Regions from separate parts of the Paenibacillus sp. FSL R5-192 genome, predicted to be linked through region 3. Evidence: riboswitches for the same ligand, from Rfam matches in the RefSeq annotation. Region 3 holds a riboswitch; each other region holds the start of a gene.

Region 1 (4,291 bases), on a different contig from region 3:
TCAAGATCTTTGGGTGAACTTACGTTGCCATTCGCTTCGGTCAACAGATGCACAAGCGGGTGCCGAACAACAGCAGCAATGGAACGTACAGGAATGTTCTCGCCACGCGCGAGCAAGATTTGGGGCTGGTAACTTAGGGCCAGATCAATTTTTCCGGCAGCAACAAGTTTGAGCGAATCATTGGTATCCGCAGGCATCTGAATATCGAGATCCAGACCTTGGTCTGCAAAGTATCCTTTTTCCTGAGCCACATAGATGAAGGAGTGTACTGCATTCGGGTACCAGTCGAGCATGATAGACAGTTTATCTTTGGTGTCTGATGCAGGTTCGGTTGCAGACGGATCTGTTTGCTGTGTATTGGTTGCCGAATCTGTTGTTGGCGTATTTTGGCTATTGTCTGTGGTGCTGCATCCGCTAACGATCAGCAAAAGGCTAATGAGTATGATGGGAAGCAGGGAGTATATACCTTTGTTATTCATAAATGAAGTTCCTCATTTCATCGTTTTGATTTGTAGAAAATGGGCAACAGCATGTTAACGATAATGTGACAATGAACTGATTGAAGATGTTGCTGAAATTGTGCATAAGATATGTTTTGTTTTGAAGATTGTAACTACTGTATTTACATCTAATTTCTGTCTAAGTATTATCCAACCTTTCTTTTGCCTCCATGACGATGACGCCGTATGTTAAACCGTTTCTCCAGCCAGGTAATCAGTACAAACAAAACGATCCCAAGCAGGGATAACAGCAAAATGGCGGCAAACATCGCATCCGTGTTCATGTTGCTGGACATACGACGGCTGAAGTACCCTAGACCTTTGCTACCACCGAGCCATTCGCCAATCGTTGCCCCAACCACGCAGTACACCACAGACATCTTTAGCCCCGAGAAAAAAGAGGGAAGTGCCAGCGGAACCTGGAGTTTGCAAAAAATATCCCACTTGCTGGCGCCCATGGTGAGCAACAGTTCACGCTGCTCTGGATCGCCTTGGCGGAGTCCATCGTAGGTACTGACCACAATGGGGAAGAATGCGATTAAAAATACCACGGCGACTTTGCTCCACAACGTGTAACCAAACCACAGGATAAATACGGGGGACAAGGCAATCAACGGTATGGTCTGACTGATCACGATGAAGGGATACAATGCCTTTTCAATCGATCGGTTCATATGCATGCCTGTTGCCAGCGTAATTCCAGTCACTATGGACAAGACAAAACCAACAACAACCTCCATAAAGGTAGCAGGCAGATGGATGGTCAACAGCAGACGGCGATGCTTAACCAGTGAGCTTACGATGGCCGTGGGTGCAGGAATGATGAAGGAGGGCACCCATCCCATACGCACAATCACTTCCCAGATCGCCAGTAATAAGAACATGAGCATAATGAACAGACCATATTGGGAAAACGACCTCGAGAGCCACTTTGAACACCACGTCCAGACGCTAACCTCAGCTCTATCGTGCATGCAATTGTTCCTCCAGTTGTTGCCTCATCTGCACGAGAGCCGGTTCGTAGATCATGTCCGAATGCCTTGGGCGTGGTAAAGGAACCGTCATCTCCTGCAACTGCTGACCTTGCCCTCCTGGAGTTAACAGAATGATACGGTCACTTAACAGCAGGGCTTCTTCGATGTCATGTGTAATGAACATCACGGTTTGGCCAAAGCTCTCCCACAGCTCCAGCAACCAGCGATGCATTTCTCGTTTGGTTAATGCGTCGAGTGCACCGAAGGGTTCATCCAGCAACATGAGCTGCCCGCCTGTAAGCAAGGTACGAAGCAATGCCACCCGCTGCCGCATGCCGCCGGACAATTCATCTGGATAGGCCTGTTCATAACCCGACAGGCCGAACCTTGCCAATCCAGCTAGGATGTTGGCACGTAACTTGTCCTTGTCCTGTCGGCCTGGTGCCAACTCGGAAGGAAGCATGCAGTTCTCCATGACGGTACGCCAGGATAACAGCAGATCTTTCTGCGGCATATAGGCGACTCGTCCGAGCCGTTGTCCGTGCGGTACATCAGCAATATCGATGGTGCCGACGGTTGGCTCATGCAAGCCTGCGAGTAGCTTGAAGAGCGTGCTTTTACCTGACCCGCTGGAGCCAATGAGCGAGACAAATTCTCCTTGTTGGACCTTAAGCGACACATTGGCGAGCACGGGTGAATCCTTTTTTTCAGGAAAAGCGAAGCTAACGTTCTCAATGGTTACATGGTTGTTCATCTGATCCTCACCCCCTTGATGTCAGACTGCTGGAATAACAACGGCATCCTATACTCTGCAAAAGGAACAAAAAAGACCCACCCATTTCCGGAGAAATGAGTGGGTCTGTAAGTTAAATCCGCAATTTATCTTCACATACATGAAAAAAATCCGCTTACTAAAAGGCCGCTCCACTTCCCTCCGCTGGTATGATCCAGATCAGGTTCAAAGGGTCCGAATAATCATATTCGTCTCAGCCGCAAGGCTCCCCTAGTGCAAAAGTTCAAGATATGCAGTTGTCTGTTCAGCATATATCACTCGAACATGAACTGTAAAGAGGCAGCATGATGGAATTCTTGAGATGAACTTGGAGTCAGACCCGAACAACTGAACAATTTACCTGGGCTCCCTAACCCGATATAATAGGGGTGGCGCATATTGGCCGGATCACAAAATGCAGGTGGGATTGTTCTCCCTCCTAGGCAGAATGGGGACCCGAGTTGAAAACGTTCAAAAAAGTATATATTGAGATCACGAGTATCTGCAATCTGGCATGCAGCTTCTGTCCGCAGACACAGCGTGCCAAAGGATTCATTGACCCTGAAGTCTTCAACAATATACTGGATCAAGTTAAACCACACACCAATCATATTTATCTACATGTCAAAGGCGAACCCTTGTTGCATCCCAAAATAGATTTGTTGCTCGATTCCGCACATGAGAAGGGACTCAAGGTGAACATTACAACGAATGGTACACTGCTGCCCAAGACTCAGCATAAATTGCTTGGCAAACCGGCGCTGCGGCAGATGAATTTCTCCCTGCACAGTTTCGATGGGCATGAAGGTTCAACAGACCGTGACGGATACCTGCGTCATATTTTGTCCTTTGTACACGAGGCCGTTAAGCACAATGTCATCATCTCATTTCGGTTGTGGAATCTGACACAGGATAACTTCACAAATGCTCAGATGAATCGAAATCGGGAGACCCTTGAAGTATTGGAACGTGAGTTCAATCTGGATTTCCGCATTGAGGAAAAAGTAGTTCCAGGCAGCGGGGTCAAAATTGCCCCGAATGTATACCTGAATCAGGACCATGAGTTCCAGTGGCCGAGTCTGGATGCACCTGAAGATGACGGCAAAGGCTTCTGCCATGCACTTCGCGGTCAGGCAGCTGTGCTTGTAGATGGAACGGTGGTTCCATGCTGTCTCGATGGCGAGGGTGTGATTAACCTGGGTAATGTGCACGAGAAGTCATTCTCGGAGATTATTGAGGGTGAGCGAGCGAACAATCTGGTATATGGCTTCTCCAAACGCGAAGCTGTAGAAGAGTTGTGTAGAAAGTGCGGTTATCGTCAGAGATTTGGAGCCTGATATTTTATATCAGCAAGCCAGAAGACATTCAAGATCACACATTTGGAGACAAATGTAGTGGTCTTTCTTTGTTATTGGGGATTAAGTGAGGGGTACATACGTTACAAATGAGCATACCAGAGGTTGATATCAGCATATTGCTTGAGAGACCTAGCATGCAAAAAATGCCGATATGACAGGGATTGTACGATGTCATGATATATCTGATCTAATGATTATTCTAGTTACCTTCCTTATTTGGTAGGATTAGGTTGTTGGTCGGACAGAGGTGCACCTCTGGCGAACTTCCAGTACAAGCCCAGGCTGTACATTACCAAAAAACGAGAGAATAAGGGAGGAATAAAGTTATGAAAAAAATGTTGACGTTGTTACTGTCCGCTGGTTTGGTTGCTTCTATATTTGGTGCAGTTCCGGCTGCGGCTGCGCCTACGGTTGTAAATTCAACTATTATTGTTCCAAAGGGCACGACCTATGATGGTCAAGGCAAAACATTTGTAGCTAATCCTTCCACACTTGGCGACGGATCTCAAGCAGAAAATCAGAAGCCAGTCTTCCGTCTGGAGGCAGGGGCCACGCTCAAAAACGTAAACATTGGATCACCAGCTGCTGATGGTGTTCACTGTTATGGCAACTGTAATATATCGAATGTGGTCTGGCAGGACGTGGGCGAGGATGCACTGACATTGAAGTCTGCCGGAACGGTTAACA
Region 2 (4,291 bases), on a different contig from region 3:
TTTGAACCGAATCAGCCTCGGTGATAGGGAAGAGGGCAGATCGGACACTTTTGTTTGCAGCGGGGCTTCGCTCTGGGATGATTGATACATGAATGCCCCTCCTTTGAAGTTCAGTTGAAGATAACAACGAAATGTAAAGAGAATTGCATCGATTTTCAGAGCCTGCTTCAGAGCGATATCTTAATGTAATATATCTTTATCGTATGTTCCAATATAGTCAAAGTCAATTGATTGAGGGCATTTGTTACGCAATTGTTATATAGTTCTTAAGATATATGGGTAACATTACCTTAGTGTGTAAATTACAGGGGATTAAGTCTTATAAAAAGGAAAAATTTACACGTTGGCCTATTTTGAATTTGGCTCTTTTTGGTTTACAGATGAGACCGTTTCTCATATAATTTATGTAACCAAGTTTCATGTGATGAAACATGAGGAGGGCATTATGCCATGGAAGATCGCAAGTTAACCGTCCGGGCTGTGGAACGGGCGCTGGATATATTATTATGTTTTACCACACGCAGTGATCTGGGACTCACCGAAATTGCCAGCCAGATTGGCCTGCACAAAAGTACAGTGCATCGTTTGATGGCTACGCTGGAGGATCGAGGGTTCGTGATCCGCGATGCAGCAACAGAGAAGTACCGACTTGGCATCCGAATCTGGGAGCTGTCAGCTCACATGTCCCGCAGTGATGATCCCGCTATTCTGCTGCTGCCTGCGATGGAGCGACTGAGAGATCGATTGGGGGAGACCGTGAGTCTGTACCTGCGTGATGGGAGTGAAAGGATACGGATTCAAGCTGTGCAAAGTGATCAGGCGATCCGCCGAGTCGCTCCAGTGGGTGTTAGACTCCCGCTGTCTGTGGGCGCTTCCAGCAAAGTCCTGATGGCGTTTGCCACGGACGAGGATCGTGAAGAACTGATGAACGGGCCGGAATGGCCGGTGTTTATTGATCCCGCGGTGTATTTGGCGCAGATGGGAGATATCCGGGATAACGGATATGCGACGAGTTATGAGGAACGTGAGCCGGGAGCTGCCGCGGTATCTGTACCGATTATGGATCGCAGAGGCAATATTGCAGCTGCGCTCTCGGTCTCAGGACCTGTCAGTCGACTCTCGCAGGAGACATTGCATGAATACGCACCTGTGTTGAAGGATGCTGCTACGCAAATGGGGCTCATGTTATCCTGATGTTGATGTAAGTTTTTTCTCCAATAGAGTTTGATGATTTGGAATATAAAGGTTGTTTTTATGTTCCGGTTGCGCTACTCTGTAATGGACGGCCCAACGGGGCCAGCTTCATTGAATATGAACGGCGGCTTATGTAAGCCGCAACTTATTAACGTTACTGGGGGAGTCCGAATTGTCCGGACTGAGACGGAATCGCATGAGATTCCGGACCCTTTGCACCTGATCTGGATCATACCAGCGTAGGGAAGTAATCGGCGATATGACCACAACCACCACATGATGTGACCCTTGTAGGGCTCCGTTAAGGAGCTGCATGAAGGTGCATTATTGGTGATGGACATAAAAGTCGGTTCCTTCGGGGACCGGCTTTTTTATATACAGGGAACGGGCGATATAGCGCGGATTTTATGGGCTTCTTTTTCGATAACCTGCGGAAGTGGGCTTGGATGAGGAGGGAAGTCTTATAGATCGATGATCTGTGGCAGCCTCCGTCTGTTGTTAACTGTACATGAAAAGTGTCTCCCCTGGTCTGGTGTAGGATCGCTCTTTCTTCTCTGCATTGCGCATGATTTGGGACAGGTACGTAAGCGAGCTAATGATGAAACCAACCAAACAAGCGACGAACACTGAGGAGGAGACAAGTGAACATGAGTACAGGAAATCAAACGGGACAACAAGCGATGGAACAGGAACATAACGGTCAGCAGGTGGAAAAGGAAACAGGGGCGGCCGGACGGGTTCAGCCCTTTCCGGGCAGCCGCAAAGTCTACATTCAGGGCTCACGGCCGGACATTGCTGTACCGGAGCGTGAGATAGCCCTTCATGACACGAATACTCCCCAAGGGGTGGAGCATAACGAACCGCTGCGTGTCTACGATACGAGCGGCCCCATGACCGATCCTGCATTCCATGCGGATATCCGTGCAGGTCTGCCATCCCTGCGCACACGTTGGATCACAGAGCGCGGCGATGTCGAAACTTACCAAGGCCGTACAGTTAAACCGGAGGATAACGGACTAAAGCCTGGAGGGAAGAGAGCTGGCGCTGAAGAGTACCCCGGATTACGAGGCAAACCGTTGCGGGCACAGCCAGAACGCTGCGTGACTCAGATGCACTACGCGAGACAGGGAGTCATTACGGCTGAGATGGAATTCGCCGCCATTCGTGAAGGCGTGGAGCCGGAATTTGTGAGACAGGAGCTGGCGAGTGGACGGGCCATTCTGCCATCCAACATCAATCACCCGGAGAGTGAGCCGATGTTGATCGGTCGTCATTTTCACGTGAAGATCAATGCCAACATAGGTAACTCTGCTGTATCTTCTTCCATTGAGGAAGAGGTGGAGAAGATGACCTGGGCGGTACGATGGGGATCGGATACGGTGATGGATCTGTCCACAGGCAAAAACATTCATACCACCCGGGAATGGATTATCCGCAATTCACCTGTGCCGATTGGTACGGTGCCGCTGTATCAGGCGCTGGAGAAGGTGAATGGCGAAGCGGAAGCGCTGACCTGGGAGTTGTACCGTGACACACTCATTGAGCAGGCAGAGCAGGGCGTGGACTACTTTACGATTCATGCAGGTGTACTGCTGCGTTATATCCCCATGACCGCCAAGCGAATGACAGGTATTGTGTCTCGGGGTGGTTCCATTATGGCAGCATGGTGCCTTGCGCATCATCAGGAGAATTTTTTATACACCCATTTTGAAGAAATCTGCGAGATTATGAAAAGGTATGATGTGGCGTTCTCACTGGGAGATGGACTTCGTCCAGGCAGTATCTACGATGCGAATGACGAAGCTCAGATGGCGGAACTGGCCACGCTTGGGGAACTGACGCAGATCGCATGGAAGCATGATGTGCAGGTGATGATCGAAGGCCCGGGTCATGTGCCGATGCATAAGATCAAGGAGAATGTGGACTTGCAGATGGAGATCTGTAAAGAAGCACCGTTCTACACACTTGGGCCGCTAACGACCGACATTGCGCCAGGATATGATCACATCACATCCGCCATTGGGGCAGCCATGATTGGCTGGTTCGGCACGTCCATGCTCTGTTATGTTACGCCAAAAGAACATTTGGGCCTGCCCAACAAGGATGATGTGCGGGAAGGGGTCATCGCCTACAAGATCGCAGCTCATGCCGCCGATCTGGCGAAAGGCCATCCGCGTGCTCAACGCCGCGATGACGCATTGTCCAAGGCACGCTTCGAGTTCCGTTGGCGGGACCAGTTCAACCTGTCACTGGACCCGGAACGGGCATTATCCTACCATGACGAGACGCTGCCAGCAGAAGGGGCCAAGGAAGCTCATTTCTGCTCCATGTGCGGACCAAAGTTCTGTAGCATGCGCATCACGCAGGACATTCGTGCCTTTGCCGCAGACAAGGGGTTGTCCGAGAATGAGGCTGTAGCTGCCGGGATGCAGGAAAAGGCCGAGGAATATCGGACACGGTCCTAGGCGCCGGTACAGCGCAAGCTGGGCAGTCTGACATCGTTTGAAGGTGAGAATACTGCTATCATGTCGTCTTCTTCATCTTATTGATCAGCTTCCTGATACTTTTTATCAGCATTATGGTTGATTGTCTAGCAGATGTTTAATAAAATGAATGTAAGTAAACACCAATAAGAGTAGCCAGGCCAATGGCTACTCCTGCACAGCATTTGCGGTGGGTATTCCTCCGAGTGCAGCAAGTTCAGATGAAGTGACCCGTCAGGCCGTCAACCTGTGGCGGGTCACTTCTTTTTACGATCGATGTATGTCAGGAGCGCAATAATTAACATCGCGAACACGATTACGTCGTTAAAAGAGAAGTTCATAGGATCACCTCCCACTGGAGGCAAGCCTATTTCCCACCACAAATTGGCTGTACAAAGTGATTATACCATTTGAAATGCTCTTGTTCGAGAGCATTTTTATTTTGCAAAAGGAGTCGATATAGTAGTTTTCACATCTTTTTAGTGATTGTAATATTTCACTCCAAATCCGCTACTACTGTCGAGCCAGGCCCAAATTCTTCTCCAAATACGTTGCAAGCAATGCCAGAGGGCTATGGATTGGAATACCGCGATCTATTGTAACCTGTGCAGCAG
Region 3 (4,291 bases):
ATCTGATGACGTTTCGCACCAGCCATGCGCATATAGTTCATCATCGCCGCGTCAGTACGGGTCAAGCCATCCATCGCCGCCACTGCAACAGGGAAGAAGCAGACGAGGATGATCGTAATCAGCTTGGGCAACAGCCCGAATCCAAACCAGATTAACAGGAGCGGCGCGAGCGCGATGGTTGGGATATTTTGACTAAGAATAAGTAAAGGGTACAGGGCTGACTTGAGAAAAGGGACCAAATGCAGCACCATCGCTATCAGTAATCCGACCGCTGTGCCAGCCGCGAATCCAATCAGCGTTAACTGAATGGTTGCGGAAGCGTGCATGCCAAGCCGCTCGGCCTGGGTTGCGGCTTCGCGGGCGATGTCGGACGGTGCAGGCAGCATCCATTTCTCAATATGGAAGAGGGAGACGGCTCCCTGCCATATCGCTATAAAGAGAATAACCGCCACAATGGGCGGCCATACACTCTTGAAATAGGCATGCATTAGCGATACTTCTCCGTCAGGGTATCCATGCTGAAGCCAGTAGGGCTATGGGCGATTTTGATCTGGGAGATGATGCTTGGGCTGCCAGCCTCCACAAGTACCTCGTGCATTTTACGTACAACTTCCAGCAGTTCCTCCAGTTCACCTTCCATCGTTGTGTCGAGCGCATTCACCTGATACTTCAAGCCAGATTGCTGAATAACTTCAATGGCTCGATCAACGTAAGGATAAGAGTTCTCGCCATTTGGCGTTTTCGGGATAACCTGAATACTAAGTAGTGTGCTTGCCATGAGAGATCACGGCTCCTTTCGTGATATATAAAATGAACTAATGACTGTTACACTTGCCACTTCGATGACAGAATAACCTTCCAATCGCTGTTATCCCCAGATTTTTTTGATTCCCTTTCTCTAAAGGGAAAATCCGGTGATAAAGGCGACCGCTTCGCTTTTTCACGTTATTTCTGTCCTCTCCGTCCTCGTGTAAAATTTAAGTTCGTTTTATATGAGAAATTTTATTGGGGTAAGAACTCGTTCGTATATGCCTTGCTCACATCGATCTGTTCATCCAGCAGTTTTTTGCTAAACATCCAGTCGGTGTAGTTCTGCCACACTTCCTGCTTTTGCTCACCCCAGCGTGGGGCGTCATCTGTGTACTTTGGACTAAGCCATTTCTGGCTTGCCAGTACCAAGTCTTTATCCAGATCCGGTACGGCCTTGATCAGAATGTTGGCTGCGTCTTCGGGATGATCAATTGCGTATTGATATCCTTCTGAAGTGGCTTTCAGGAATGCTTTCACCAACTCAGGGTCGTTTTGGATCGTCTGCTCGTTTGTTACTAGTACAGGCGTGTAGTAATCCAATGCATCTGAATAATCCTTCACATATAACATGTCGATCGGTTCCCCGCGCAGTTCGGCTTCAATACCCGTCCAAGCGTAGAAAATCCATGCAAAATCAATGTCTCGTTTCACTGCGGTGAAAAAGTCGGCGTCACCCATGTTAATGTTTTTCACTTTGGATACATCGGCTCCGTCGCCTTCCATAATGGATTGCATCACGGCTTCTTCGACTGGGGAACCCCAACCGCCATAGGTTTTACCTTCAAAATCTTTCGGTGACTTGATATTCCGATCCGCCGGAGCAGCGAAACCAGATGTATTATGCTGAATAACTGCTGCGATGGAGACCAATGGAACACCCTGTGTGCGGGCTTGAGTTACACTCTCCTGATAACTTACGCCAAAAGGCACTTCATTGGAGGCAACCATTGTATCTGCGCCACCGGCACCTGGTTGTACAATCTCCACGTTCAAGCCTTCGGCTTTATAAAAACCTTGATCTACAGCTGCATACAGGCCTGTATGATTCGTATTTGGTGTCCAGTCGAGCACCACTTTAATATCTTTCAGGGCGGCAGTGTCACCTTCGTTGCTGCTTTCCGTATTTGTGTTGCCGTTCTGCCCAGCTGGGGCAGCTTCTTTGCCACCACATGCGGCTACAGTCACCATAAGCACGCACAAGAGCAACAATCCCATCGTTTTACGCCATTTCATCTGTGGTCTCTCCTTCGGTATGTCCGGCCGATTGGCACGGGGTACTCCTTGGCTTCATATCCAATCATCTTGCATAAATCGACAGATTTATACCAGTTGAGATCCGGATGACGTTATTTTTGAACAAGTAAAACGTCCATCGATGTCATTCAAGGAAGCCAGACTGCGCTTAGCGGCAGTTTTTCTTGCAATATCAGGAAGGTGATGCTTCCAAACTTATACTTTCTGATAGTAACAAAAAAAGCGCCCCGTATTCCGGGACGCGTGCAGGCGTTAGAGAGGTGGCGTTCAGCCATAGGGCTGTGCCATTTCGATATACTCCGATTCCTACGCTGGCATGATCCAGATCAGGTCTAAGGGTTAGTATCTTGGTGGGATACACTCTCAGCCGGCCAATTCCGACTCCCCTGGGAAACTATGAAGTTACGGGCATTACTAGGTGTAATTATAGGCCAGCGGGTGGAACGTGTCCAGTCATGAACTGGATAGGGACACGTATAAGTTATCAAACAGGCCGTTATACATATGTATAACAGCCTGTTTGGATGTGTTATTTTCAATAATTATCGTGGGGAATCATATAAGGCAATCTGACTGAGTGCAAAAGCATCGGATTTGGGGTCATAACCTACCTGTTTCTGAGTGTTTTCCAGATTTAATCGTTTAAACCGATTATTCGAGATCCCATGCAGTATGGTGAAGGGTTCCAGATCGGTAGTTGTAATTGCTTTGAACATCAAATCACACAAGTCAGCCGGACTAATATACGCGCTCATATCCCTTGCCTCCAGCACGGGTCCGTCCGGTTGAAAATCATCATATGCACCTATACGTATTGCTACACTTTGTAAACCTTCGGTATACGCAAAATAGGAAGCGAGCGATTCTCCAAAACATTTGCTAACCCCGTACAAATTCCGTGGACGTGTTGGCATGTCCGGATAGACTTGAGCATCAATGGGATACCCCTCAATCGTCTGTGCACTGCTTGCAAGAATGACTCTTCGTACACCTTGGTCTTTAGCTGCACGGAATACATTAAATGTACCTTTGATATTGATGTCCAACAACGATTCATAAAATCCGGCATTCGGGGAAGGATCTCCAGCCAGATGTACAACCACATCCATGCCTTCGCAAGCACGCTGACAGGCTTCGGGGTCTGTCACATCCAGTGTCATGATCTCATGGCTGGTCCCTTGATACGTATGCAGTCTGTCGATATTTAAATCCGTTAGTCGCAGGCGAAATGCTTCTGACAAGTGTTGGGACAAGTCACGTCCAATTTTTCCGGCTGCGCCAGTAATTAAAATGTTCATGAAATCAGCTCCAATTCTTAGCGCTGGAAGAACTCAATCCATTCCTTTTCAGGTCCATGGATGAAGAAATAGCGGTAACCGTTAGGCAATGTGATAATCTCTCCGTCGATAAATTCGGCTTCGGTGGATTGAATGCGTTTGTACTCAGAATCAAGATCATCCACGTGGATCGCAAAATGGTGCACCGTACCTTCAGAAGGTAGCTTGTCGCTGTATCCTTGAATTAACTCAATCTCAGTCTCATTACTTCCATTGAAGCCAAGGAAGGCAAGCTGAATGACGCCGTTGGTATGGGTCACCCGGTCTTTCAATTCAAGACCAACGATCTCCGTGTAGAAACGCAGCGTGGTCTCCAGATCACGAACGGCAATGCCGACGTGGTCAATGCGCTTTTGAAAACTCACAATCAAAAACCTCCTTATGTAGTGAATGTTTCTACCATTTTAAGGGATATCATAGAGCTGTACTACATGGTTGTCAAATCCAATTTTAAATTGGAAAAATCATAACTTTTCACAGAATGTTCACTTATGTGAAGGGTTTCCTCATCTCTATAATTACGAAGGTAAACAGAGAGGATGAGAGAATTGCCAACCAGCAAGAAGGAACAAATTATTTTCGGATTAATGATGTGTATAGGAATGGTCTTGGTCATGATGTTCTTCAATCTATGGCACAGTGGGTTACTCGGCAAGATGTCCCCGCTTGAAATACTGCTTCAATTCATATTATGTTTTGTCATCGCGTTTCTGGTGGAGTCTTTCATTGTTGGCCCTGTGGCGAGAAAGATTGCATTCTCTTTGCCCTTTGACAAGTCCTACAAGATTCTGGGTGTGCTCGTCATTTCATTTTTCATGGTGATTGGCATGGTTCTGATCATGTCCATGTATGGAATGATCTCGGCATATCTCGCTGATCAATTAAGTGGG

Evidence for each region. Region 3 has a riboswitch for thiamine pyrophosphate ahead of C161_RS23490 (ABC transporter substrate-binding protein). Riboswitches for the same ligand answer to the same signal wherever they lie in the genome.
Region 1: another riboswitch for thiamine pyrophosphate. It lies ahead of C161_RS21690 (ABC transporter ATP-binding protein); the one in region 3 lies ahead of C161_RS23490 (ABC transporter substrate-binding protein).
Region 2: another riboswitch for thiamine pyrophosphate. It lies ahead of thiC (phosphomethylpyrimidine synthase ThiC); the one in region 3 lies ahead of C161_RS23490 (ABC transporter substrate-binding protein).

What each region holds. Positions count from the first base shown of each region.
Region 1 is NZ_ASPR01000043.1:345,325-349,615, reverse strand. It holds gene C161_RS21700 (ABC transporter substrate-binding protein) at 1-479, opposite strand, end outside; gene C161_RS21695 (ABC transporter permease) at 647-1,474, opposite strand; gene C161_RS21690 (ABC transporter ATP-binding protein) at 1,464-2,228, opposite strand; TPP riboswitch at 2,387-2,489, opposite strand; gene C161_RS21685 (radical SAM/SPASM domain-containing protein) at 2,708-3,583, shown strand; gene C161_RS21680 (pectate lyase) at 3,931-4,291, shown strand, end outside.
Region 2 is NZ_ASPR01000005.1:57,611-61,901, reverse strand. It holds gene C161_RS03290 (alpha/beta hydrolase) at 1-90, opposite strand, end outside; gene C161_RS03285 (IclR family transcriptional regulator) at 451-1,194, shown strand; TPP riboswitch at 1,344-1,457, shown strand; gene thiC (phosphomethylpyrimidine synthase ThiC) at 1,875-3,659, shown strand; gene C161_RS03275 (hypothetical protein) at 4,191-4,291, opposite strand, start outside.
Region 3 is NZ_ASPR01000047.1:155,420-159,710, forward strand. It holds gene C161_RS23480 (ABC transporter permease) at 1-488, opposite strand, end outside; gene C161_RS23485 (thiamine-binding protein) at 488-778, opposite strand; gene C161_RS23490 (ABC transporter substrate-binding protein) at 1,003-2,043, opposite strand; TPP riboswitch at 2,350-2,462, opposite strand; gene C161_RS23495 (NAD-dependent epimerase/dehydratase family protein) at 2,607-3,362, opposite strand; gene C161_RS23500 (VOC family protein) at 3,380-3,766, opposite strand; gene C161_RS23505 (hypothetical protein) at 3,941-4,291, shown strand, end outside.